2 regions of the Streptomyces sp. NPDC002092 genome follow, and region 2 is predicted to be linked to the other one. Evidence: riboswitches for the same ligand, from Rfam matches in the RefSeq annotation. Region 2 holds a riboswitch; the other holds the start of a gene.
What was found. A riboswitch is a leader RNA that binds a small molecule or an ion and turns the genes downstream of it on or off. The one in region 2 is predicted to bind S-adenosylmethionine.
Positions count from the first base shown of each region.

Region 1: linked by a shared signal. The riboswitch ahead of thrC (threonine synthase) and the one ahead of ACWCRD_RS26545 (amino acid ABC transporter permease) in region 2 are both predicted to bind S-adenosylmethionine.

Region 1 covers NZ_JBSFDG010000003.1:140,574-146,279, reverse strand. Annotated here, with positions in the region: gene groL (chaperonin GroEL) at 1-486, opposite strand, end outside; gene ACWCRD_RS08120 (cold-shock protein) at 804-1,010, opposite strand; gene ACWCRD_RS08115 (MoaD/ThiS family protein) at 1,463-1,738, opposite strand; gene thrC (threonine synthase) at 1,855-3,144, opposite strand; SAM riboswitch class I at 3,163-3,319, opposite strand; gene ACWCRD_RS08105 (glucosyl-3-phosphoglycerate synthase) at 3,492-4,436, shown strand; gene ACWCRD_RS08100 (alpha,alpha-trehalose-phosphate synthase (UDP-forming)) at 4,532-5,706, shown strand, end outside.
Region 2 covers NZ_JBSFDG010000011.1:330,459-336,164, forward strand. Annotated here, with positions in the region: gene ACWCRD_RS26530 (ABC transporter ATP-binding protein) at 1-493, shown strand, start outside; partial or broken gene ACWCRD_RS26535 (helix-turn-helix domain-containing protein) at 598-944, opposite strand; gene ACWCRD_RS26540 (glutathione S-transferase C-terminal domain-containing protein) at 1,272-2,168, shown strand; SAM riboswitch class IV at 2,235-2,344, shown strand; gene ACWCRD_RS26545 (amino acid ABC transporter permease) at 2,696-3,676, shown strand; gene ACWCRD_RS26550 (amino acid ABC transporter ATP-binding protein) at 3,673-4,470, shown strand; gene ACWCRD_RS26555 (transporter substrate-binding domain-containing protein) at 4,550-5,572, shown strand; gene ACWCRD_RS26560 (GNAT family N-acetyltransferase) at 5,613-5,706, shown strand, end outside.

The sequences.
Region 1 (5,706 bases), on a different contig from region 2:
CTCGGCGATGAGCTCGCCGATCTGGGTGTCGGCGGCGGAGATGGAGGCCGTGGAGGCGATCTGCTCCTTGGTCTCGACATCCTTGGCCTGCTCGAGCAGGGCACCGGAGACGGCCTCGACGGCCTTCTCGATACCGCGCTTGAGGGCCATCGGGTTGGCGCCGGCGGCTACGTTGCGCAGGCCCTCCTTGACCAGGGCCTGGGCGAGAACGGTCGCGGTGGTCGTACCGTCACCGGCGACGTCGTCCGTCTTCTTGGCGACTTCCTTGACCAGCTCGGCGCCGATCTTCTCGTACGGGTCCTCGAGCTCGATCTCCTTGGCGATGGAGACACCATCGTTGGTGATCGTGGGGGCGCCCCACTTCTTCTCGAGGACGACGTTGCGGCCCTTGGGGCCGAGCGTCACCTTCACGGCGTCCGCGAGCTGGTTCATGCCGCGCTCGAGGCCGCGCCGCGCCTCCTCGTCGAACGCGATGATCTTGGCCATGTGAAGTGGTCCCTCCAGGACTGGGGGTGATTCCTTCGGACCGCGCCCGCGCCCGCGACGGACGGCTCGCCGACCCGTGGGTTCCTTGCCCCACCCGGCCTGCGGGCCTCACCGACCCGGTCCATCTTTGTCACTCTCACCTTCAGAGTGCTAACGCCAATGATTAGCACTCGCCCCCGTCGAGTGCAAGCGCCCCTCGGAGGCTGGGCCCGCCCGCCCGACCCGGCCCGGGACATGCCGAAGGGCCCGTACCCAGGAGGTACGAGCCCTTCGATCAAGAACAGAAGAACGTCGCTGCAGTTAACCCGGCGCGTGCTTCAGCTGGTCGCCAGACGGACCATGTCCGCCTGCGGCCCCTTCTGGCCCTGCGAGATCTCGAAATCGACCCGCTGACCCTCTTCCAGGGTGCGGTAGCCGTCCATCTGAATCGCACTGTAGTGGACGAAAACATCCGCACCACCGTCGACCGCGATGAAGCCGTACCCCTTCTCCGCGTTGAACCACTTGACGGTGCCCTGAGCCATGCCTAACTCCCCTATTACTGGCCCTTGCACAGATCCACACTTCGCGGATCCGGGTCAGACCTCACCCCCCACGGTTGGGGGCGTGCGCCGGAACGCGTCGACCGCGGCTGAATGTATCTGTCCAACTGCCGTCTGCAACAGGTCAATCGGACGAGAATTCCGGGCACGACCGGTCGCGACTTTAGGGAGAATTCGCCCGAATTCAGGGCAAGTCGGGCCCCATAAATGGAGCATAAGACGCAAAAAACCTGCACACTTTGGCTACTTCTCGCTGCCCGAGAAGCAAGAACTCATATGCATGCGGCAAGCGGAGTCGAGCAGGTTCCCCAACTGTACCGTGCTCAACCATGCAGAATTGCCCCCTCCGCTTCTCTCACGGAGGGGGCAATTCGATGAACTCTTCGTAACCGCCGTTACCGACGGTAATAATCGGTCGTCCGACCTGTTTCCGGTCAGCCTCCGGCGACGGCCGGGATGATCGAGACGCCCGCCCCGTCCGGAGTCGCCGTCTCCAGCCCCTGCTCGAACCGCACGTCGTCGTCGTTCACATACACGTTGACGAACCGCCGCAGCTTGCCCTGGTCGTCGAGAACCCGCGCGGCGATCCCGGTGTGGTTCTTCTCCAGATCGGCGATGACCTCGCCGAGAGTGCCGCCTTCAGCGGTGACCTCGGCCTGCCCGCCGGTGTAGGTACGCAGGATGGTGGGGATACGAACGTTGACGCTCATGCTTTAAGACCTCCGGTCAGGTGGAGCGCCCCACAGGGGCGCGGGGCTGTGTCCATTTGCGGCTCCGCCGCGGGGCGCGACCAGCCCCCGCGGCCCGCAGACGAACAACTACCTACTTACGCCAGCCCAGCCTCACGGAACGACTCCAGGCTGGGGCGAATCGTCGCCGTAAGCCCCGTACCCGCCACCGCGTCCAACGTCTTCAGGCCGTCACCGGTGTTCAGGACGACCGTCGTCAGGGTCGGGTCCAGCAGACCGTTCTCGATCAACTTGCGGGTCACACCCACGGTCACCCCACCGGCGGTCTCCGCGAAGATCCCCTCGGTCCGGGCGAGCAGCCGAATCGCATCGACGATCTGCTCGTCGTTGACATCCTCCACCGCCCCACCCGTACGGCGAGCGATGTCGAGGACATAAGGACCATCCGCCGGGTTACCGATCGCCAGCGACTTGGCGATCGTGTTCGGCTTCTGCGGCCGTACGACGTCGTGCCCCGCCTTGTACGCGACGGAGACAGGGCTGCACCCCTCGGCCTGCGCCCCGAAGATCTTGTACGGCTTGTCCTCGACGAGCCCGAGCTTGATCAGCTCCTGCAGCCCCTTGTCGATCTTCGTGAGCTGCGAGCCGGAGGCGATCGGCACGACCAGCTGGTCCGGCAGCCGCCAGCCGAGCTGCTCGCAGATCTCGTACGCCAGGGTCTTGGAGCCCTCCGCGTAGTACGGCCGCAGGTTGACGTTGACGAAGCCCCAGCCCTCGCCGGCCGGGTCGCCGATCAGCTCGGAGCAGAAGCGGTTCACATCGTCGTAGTTGCCCTCGATGCCGACGAGCTCGCCGCCGTAGACCGCGGCCATGACGACCTTGCCCTGCTCCAGGTCGTGCGGGATGAACACGCAGGAACGGAAGCCGGCGCGGGCGGCCGCGGCACCCACCGCACCGGCCAGGTTGCCGGTGGACGAGCAGGACAGGGTGGTGAAGTCGAAGGCGCGCGCGGCCTCGATGGCCTGGGCGACGACCCGGTCCTTGAAGGAGTGCGTCGGGTTGCCGGAGTCGTCCTTCACGAAGAGCTTGCCGGCGTCGACGCCCAGCTCGCGGGCGAGGTTGTCGGCCTTGACGAGCTTGGTCCAACCGGGGTTGATGTTGGGCTTGTCCGCCACGTCCGCCGGGACGGGCAGCAGGGGCGCGTAACGCCAGATGTTCGCGGGACCCGCCTCGATCTGCTTGCGGAGCTCCTCGGTGTCGTAGGCCGAGAAGTCGTACGCGATCTCGAGCGGGCCGAAACACTCCTCGCAGGCGAAGACCGGGCCGAGGGGCACCTGGTGACCGCACTCGCGGCAGGAGAGCGCCGCGGCGGGACCGAGGTCGACGGTCGTGGAGTCGGTGGTGCTTGCAACAGTCTGCGCAGCCATGTGAGGCGAGGCCCTTTCTCCTCATCTTCCTCACGACGCATCTCGCCGTGAGACGGATTTGGCACCTTCCCTAGCCGGGAGCCTCGCGGAACGATCAGCATCGATCGGTACGAGACCGGCTGGAGGGTTGCCGGGGCTTCATCGGGCCGTATCCCTCTGCCCCTCTGGATGAGCGGTATGCGGTTGTTTGACTCGTTCAACGCGGGACGACCCCCGACATGCGATGGTCACCAGCGTTGTTCAAGACTGTAACCGAAGGCCAGGACAGTTGAGATAGTCGTCCGAACCGCGAGATGGATCACACGATGATCCGGTTCTCGCCGAGAGAACGCAGAGGAGCCGCCTACGTGCTGGAAGAAGTCGAGCGCTGGCTGAGCACCCGCTCCTGGTCCCTGACCGACCGCCCCCTCCACCAGATCCTCGCCGCCAAGCAGCGCACGGGACAGTCGGTCAGCGTCGTGCTGCCCGCGCTCAACGAGGAGGAGACGGTCGGCGACATCGTCGCGATCATCCGTCACGACCTGATGCAGCAGGTTCCGCTCGTCGACGAGATCGTCGTCGTCGACTCCGGGTCCACCGACCATACGTCCGAGGTCGCCGCGGCGGCCGGGGCCAGGGTCGTCCACCGTGACGACATCCTGCCCCGCATCCCGACCGTCCCCGGCAAGGGCGAGGTGCTGTGGCGCTCGCTCCTGGTCACCGGCGGGGACATCGTCTGCTTCATCGACGCCGACCTGAAGGAGTTCTCCTCCGACTTCGTCTCCGGGATCGTCGGCCCGCTGCTCACCGAGCCGGGGGTCGACCTGGTCAAGGGCATGTACGACCGTCCGCTGGCCGGCGCCCAGGGCCAGGGCGGCCGGGTCACCGAGCTGATGGCGCGCCCGCTGCTCAACATGCACTGGCCGCAGCTGGCGGGCTTCGTGCAGCCGCTCGGCGGCGAGTACGCGGCCCGCCGCAGCCTGCTGGAACAGCTGCCGTTCCCCGTCGGGTACGGCGTCGAGCTGGGCATGCTGGTCGACGCCCTGCACCTGGTGGGCCTCGACGCGCTCGCCCAGGTCGACGTCGGGGTGCGCAAACACCGCCATCAGGACGGGCAGGCGCTGGGCCGGATGTCCGCCGCGATCTACCGCACGGCACAGCTGAGACTGGCCCGCGGTCATCTCATCCGTCCCTCCCTCACCCAGTTCGAACGGGGCGAGGACGGCTTCGAGCCGCGCACCTACTCCGTGGACACGGAGGAGCGGCCGCCGATGGTGGAGATCGCGGAGTACGCGTCGCGCAAGGTCGCCTGAGGCGGCGCGTTACGGGGTGCAGGCGGTGTATACGGTCCACCCGCAGAGCGCAGACGTACGTTTGAGCGTTTACGGGCCGGGCTAGGTTGAGGCGTATGGCTTCCACGCACGGCGCAGGTCACCACGCTGGTCATCAGGTGCTGGTCGCATCCAACCGCGGCCCGGTCTCGTACGAGGTGCAGGAGGACGGCTCGCTGGCCGCCAGGCGCGGCGGCGGCGGGCTGGTCTCCGGCCTGTCCGCGATCGGGCCCGACGCGGACGCCCTGTGGGTGTGCTCGGCGCTGTCCGACGGCGACCGCGAGGCGGTACGGCGCGGGGTCGGCGAGGACGGGGTGCGGATGCTCGACATCCCGGCCGACGTGCACGCCGACGCGTACAACGGCATCGCGAACTCAGTGCTGTGGTTCGTGCACCACATGCTGTACCAGACGCCGCTTGAGCCGGTCTTCGACGCGGAGTTCCGCCGGCAGTGGGCGTCGTACGAGACCTACAACCGGGCCTTCGCCGAGGCGCTGGCCCAGGAGGCGGCCGAGGGCGCGGCGGTGCTGGTGCAGGACTACCACCTGTGCCTGGTGCCGGGCATGCTCCGCGAGCTCCGTCCCGACCTGCGCATCGGGCACTTCTCGCACACGCCGTGGGCGCCTTTGGACTACTTCCGGATGCTGCCGGACGACATCGCCGAGCAGCTTCTGCAGGGCATGCTGGGCGCCGACCGGCTGGGCTTCCTGACCCGGCGCTGGGCGGACGCGTTCACGGCGTGCGCCACGGCGGTGGTGGGCGGCCTCGGAGGCACGGAGATCGGCGTGCACGGCCTGGGCGCCGACGCGGACTTCCTGCGCAAGCGCTCGCACGAGGCGGACGTCGACGAGCGGATGGCTGCCTTGCGGGCACAGATCGGCGAAGGCCGGAAGACGATCGTGCGCGTCGACCGCACCGAGCTGTCCAAGAACATCGTGCGCGGGCTGCTGGCGTTCAAGCAGCTGCTCGACGACCACCCCGAGTGGCGGGAGCAGGTCGTGCACGTCGCCTTCGCCTACCCGTCGCGGCAGGACCTGGCCGTGTACCGGGACTACATGGCCGAGGTGCAGAGGCTAGCGGAGGACATCAACTCCCGGTACGGAACGCCGGATTGGACCCCCGTCGTGCTCCACCTCAAGGACGACTTCGCCCGCTCGCTGGCCGCGTACCGGCTGGGGGACGTGGCCCTGGTGAACCCCATCCGGGACGGCATGAACCTGGTCGCGAAGGAGGTGCCGGTCGTCTCCGACGA
Region 2 (5,706 bases):
CCGCGCGGCCGAGGCGGCGCACGTCACGGAGTTCGCCGACGCGCTGCCGGACGGCTTCGACACCATGGTCGGCGAGCGCGGAATCAAGCTGTCCGGCGGACAGCGCCAGCGGGTCGCCCTGGCCCGGGCGATCCTGCGGGACGCGCCGATCCTGCTGCTCGACGAGGCGACCAGCGCCCTGGACTCCGAGAGCGAGGTCCTGGTGCAGGAGGCGCTGTGGCGGCTGATGGAGGGGCGGACGGCGCTGGTGGTGGCGCACCGGCTGAGCACGGTCGCCGGCATGGACCGGCTCGTCGTCCTCGACCGCGGTCGGATCGTCGAGCAGGGCACGCACCAGGAACTGCTCGCGGCCCAGGGCGCCTACGCGAAGCTGTGGCAGCATCAGTCGGGAGGGTTCCTCGACGACAGTGCCGTGGACGACAGTGCCGTCGTGGAGAGTGCGAGGGAAGACGCTGCCCTGGACGACAGTCCCGCCCGGGCCGACCTGCACTGACCGGCGGTCACGCCCGTCTGGGGGCCTCTCCGCCCTGCACTTCCCTCTCGTTCTGCCGCTGGGGAGTGCGGGGCGGAGGTCTCCGGTGGCCATCCTGGCCACCATCCCTGTGTGAGTCCCGCCGTACGGTCGTCGATGCGCAGCAGCTGCGGTGGGGCCTCCGGGGGCGTTTCGTCCCAGCGGCGGAGCAACGCGACGGTGGGGTCACCGAGTGCCGTCCAGGGGTGGCCCAGGCACAGCGGCCAGGTCCGCAGGCTGCCCGCGTCCAGAGCTGTCCACGGCGGCGAGGGCGGCGGCGGCCTTGTCGCGGAAGACATGGTCCTCGGCGGTGAGTTCGAGGCGGTGGGTGAAGCGGTCGACGAGACCGGCCGCCCAGATGGTCCTTCAGCTGGCGCAGGGTGCGGGAGAGCGCGGGCTGGCTCAGCCGCAGACGGGCCGCGGCACGGGTGATGCTGCCCTCCTCGGCGACGGCGGCGCACGCTGCGGCCGGCGGCCCGCCGGCCTGGGTGTGTCCACCGCGCTGTCCGCATTGCGGGACGGGCCCCTTGACGTGGCTCCGAGCCGGACCGACACTCCAGAGGAGAATCCTAGTGAATGGGTAGGGAAACGCATGGGGTGCCTTGAGCCGGTCACCGTCCGAGTGATCCGTCCGCCTCTCCTCACCTCCCGCCGTCACATCGATCTGCAGCGTGTCTGCAGTGCGATCAGCCCCCAGGGCTGAGTTCGCCCGACGTCGCTTCCGCCGCGCGTACGTCCGCGCCCTCTCCCGGGGAGTTCCATGTCCGTCACACCTCTGGCCGCCCACACCTCCGCCCGGCCCGCGCCCGCCTTCCGCGGCCGGATCGGCAGCGACGCCCGCAGCGGCCACTACGCCGTACCGGGCCGCTACCGCCTCCATCTGTCGACCGCGTGTCCCGACGGCCTGCGCATCGCCGTCACCCACAGCCTGCTCGGCCTGGACACCGTCTGTCCGGCGACCTTCCTGCCCGCCGTCCCCGACACTCCCGAAGGCGGCCACCGCGCCCTGCGCCCGCTGTACGAGGCGAGCGCGCACCACTACACCGGCCCGGCCGTCGCGCCCGTGCTCAGCGACGACTGGTCCGGACGGATCGTCAGCACACACGCCCCGGACATCATGCGCGACCTCGCCCGCCGCTTCGGCAGCGACCACCCCTCGCCCTACCCGTGCGGCGCGGAGTCGGAGATCGAGGCCGTCGAGCGGATGTGCGCGCAGGGCATCGAGGACGCCGCCCAGCGCGCCGGATCGGCCGGCGGCGAGGAGTCGGAGCGCGCGGCGGCGCTCGAGACGCTGCTCGAAACGCTCGGTGCACTGGAACGGTGGCTGGTCGGGCGAACGTACGTGATCCGCGACGAAATCACCGCCGCGGACGTCGAGTTGTGGGTCGCGCTGGTCCAACTCGACACCGTGCACCGCAATCACCTGGACGCCGGTGCCGTCCAGCGCATCGCCGGCCATCCCGCCCTGTGGGCCTACGCCCGCCGGCTGGCCGCCCATCCGGCCTTCGGTGCCCATCTCGACCTGGACGGCATCGCCCGCCGCCACCACGCCCGTTGCCAGGGTCTGGAGGCCGCCGGAGCCGCCGTTCAGGTCCTGGACTGGGCGGCCCATGCATCCGATGAAAACGGGGCAGGACCGCAGGTCAACAGCGCGTGAGTCGTTCCACACAGTGGACCGGCGTTGACATTCCTTCGGGCAATTGTTTTAACTACGAACCAGAACGGTCATGAGTGTCAGCGACAAGCCCTGGCTGGCTGACCGGCAACCCTCGCTCCGCGGTGGGGTGCCCCAGGTGACGACCGGACCGGATGACGTTTCGGTAAGCGCGAGGCCCACAAAGGGCCGGAACAGTGATGGTGACGCCATGTACGCAGCTCCCAGGACGGCCGCGCGCCGCCCTCAGGGCTGCGTACAGCCGTACGCGAACCTGCTGAACCTGTTCGCCGCCGACCGCGCAGTCGATCTGCTCCGTGTGAACAGCGCACTGTGTACCGCACCGGGCCGTGCTTGCTGCCGGGGCTGACACCTCCCCGCAGCCCCCGCACCCCCTGACGAACACCGCCCGCGCGGTGTGCCGTTGTCCTCCCCGCCCCCGGTGTTCCTGCCCACCCGTGCGCTGAGCGAGCCGCTCCAGCGCACGGCTGCCGCGGCCTGTGGGGTGTCCGACTCCGCCGGAGCCCACCATGAGTCAACCCCCTGGCGCCACCGTCGCCCTCGCCGATGCGCCGCCCGCCGACGAACAGTCAAAACCCCTCGCCGCACAGCGGGTTCTGCCGCTGCGCCGGCCCGGACGCTGGATCGCCACCGCCGTCGTCCTCGTCCTTGCGGCCCAGTTCGTGCACGGCCTGACGACCAACCCGTTCTACCAGTGGGACCGCTTCGGCTACTGGTTCCTGCGGCCGAACATCCTCGACGGCCTGCTCATCACCCTCGAAGTCGCCGCCTGCAGCGCGGTGTTGGGCCTGGCCGGCGGCATCGTCCTCGCCCTGGCCCGGCTCTCGAAGAGCCCGGTGCTGCGGGCCGTCAGCTGGACCTACATATGGGCGCTGCGCTCCATACCGCTCATCGTGGTGCTGCTCTTCCTCTACAACTTCAGCGCCCTGTACAAGACGTTGAGCGTCGGCGTCCCCTTCGGACCGGCCTTCCTCTCCTTCGACGAGTCCAAGCTCGCCAGCGACATGGTCGTCGCCGTCATCGGCCTCAGCCTCAACGAGGCGGCCTACGCGGCCGAGGTCGTCCGCGGCGGCATCCTCTCCGTCGACCAGGGCCAGCACGAGGCGGCGGCGGCCCTGGGCCTGCCGAAGAGCTACCAGTTCACGGAGATCGTCTTCCCGCAGGCGCTGCGCTCGATCACCCCGAACTATGTCAACCAGCTCATCGGCCTGATCAAGAGCACCTCGCTGGTCTTCTACGTCTCGCTGCTCGACCTGTTCGGCACCGCGCAGTCCATGGGCTCCACCTACCCCGGCGACATCGTGCCGCTGCTGCTGGTCGCCACCGTCTGGTACCTGATCCTGACCAGCGTCGTCTCCGTCATCCAGTTCTACGTCGAGCGGTACTACGCCCGGGGCGCCACCCGCTCCCTGCCGCCGACACCGTTGCAGAAGCTCCGCACCGGTCTCACCGACCTGCGAGCCCGTATCCGCAGGGAGGCCGCCGTATGAGCGCCAGGACCCTCGAGGCGCCGGCCGGCGTCGAGGCCGCCACCGTCGAGGTGCACGACGTGCACAAGTGGTACGGCGCCCACCGGGTGCTCAACGGCATCGACCTGACGGTGCGGCCCGGCGAGGTCACCGTGATCCTCGGGCCGTCCGGGTCCGGCAAGTCCACCCTGCTGCGGGTCATCAACCACCTGGAGAAGCCGGAGATCGGCCACGTCAGCGTCAACGGCGAACTGATCGGCGTGAAGCGGCACGGCGACCGGCTGAAGGAGCTGAGCGAGCGGGCCATCCTCACCCAGCGCGGCCGGATCGGTTTCGTCTTCCAGAACTTCAACCTCTTCCCCCATCTGACGGTCCTGGACAACGTGGCCGCCGCCCCGGTCGCCACCGGCAGGCTCAGCAAGCCCGAAGCGCAGGAACTGGCCCGCGAGTTGCTCGCCCGGGTGGGTCTCGCCGACAAGGCCGGCGCCTACCCGCGCCAGCTCTCCGGCGGTCAGCAGCAACGCGTCGCCATCGCCCGCGCCCTCGCCCTGCGCCCCGGCGTCATCCTCTTCGACGAGCCCACCTCAGCCCTCGACCCCGAACTCGTCGGCGAAGTCCTCGCTGTCATCAAGGACCTGGCGACCAGCGGCACCACGCTCGTCATCGTCACCCACGAGATCGGCTTCGCCCGCGAGATCGCCGACCGGGTCGTCTTCATCGACGGCGGAAGGATCGTCGAACAGGGCCCGCCCTCCGAGGTCCTCGACAGGCCGCAGCACGAGCGCACCAGGGACTTCCTCAGCAAGGTCCTCTGATCCCCTGACGCATCTGGCGCGCCCCACGACCTCCCCCCACGCCACCACCTCCTCACCCTCTCAGCGACAAGGAACGGCCATGTCTGTCCACTTCACCCGACGCAGCCTGATACGCGGCATCACCGCGGCGACCGCGGTCGCCTCCCTCGCCACCGGGCTCGCCGCCTGCGGTGGGAACAGCGACGCGGCCACCACGACCGGCGCCGCCAACGGGACCGTGACCGTCGGACAGCTCTCCAACGGCGCCGCCGAGCAGACCAGCCTCAAGGTCTCCGAGGTGAAGTCGATCAGTGCGGAACTGCCCAAGTCCGTCAAGAGCAGCGGCAAGCTGGAGATCGGAATCGGCGCCCTGCCCGCCGGTTTCGCACCCCTGGCCTACGTCGGCAGCGACCAGAAGACCCTCACCGGCGCCGAGCCCGACTTCGGCCGCCTGGTCGCCGCGGTCCTCGGCCTGAAGCCCGAACTGAAGAACTTCACCTGGGAAAACCTCTTCGTCGGCATCGACAGCGGCAAGGTCAACGTGGCCTTCTCGAACGTCACCGACACCGAGGAGCGCAAGAAGAAGTACGAGTTCGCCTCCTACCGCAAGGACAACCTGGGCTTCGAGGTGCTCAAGGCCGGCAAGTGGAACTTCGACGGCAACTACGAGAACCTCGCCGGCAAGACCGTCTCCGTCGGCGCCGGCACCAACCAGGAGAAGCTCCTCCTGGAGTGGAAGAAGAAGCTGGAGAGCGAGGGCAAGAAGCTCACCGTCAAGTACTACCCGGACCGCAACGGCACCTACCTCGCCCTGAACAGCGGCAAGATCGACTCCTTCTTCGGCCCCAACCCCGGCATCGCGTACCACATCACCCAGTCCGCGAACACGCCCAACCCGACGCGCAACGCGGGTACCTACTCGGGCGCCGGAGCCTCGCTGCAGGGCCTGATCGCCGCCACCGCCAAGAAGGACAGCGGTCTCGCCAAGCCGCTCGCCGACGCCATCAACTACCTGATCGAGAACGGCCAGTACGCCAAGTGGCTGGCCGCCTGGAACCTCTCCAACGAGGCCGTCGCCAAGTCCGAGGTCAACCCGCCCGGCCTGCCCCTCGACAACTCCTGACCACCCGTCACCGGCCCGTAGCGAAAGGGAACTCGCCACCGTGGTCCAACAGATCGACGTCCGTGGTGGCGAAGCCCTGGGCACGCGCCCGCTGGACAACCCCGTCTGGGCGGCACTGGACGGCCCGCACGCGG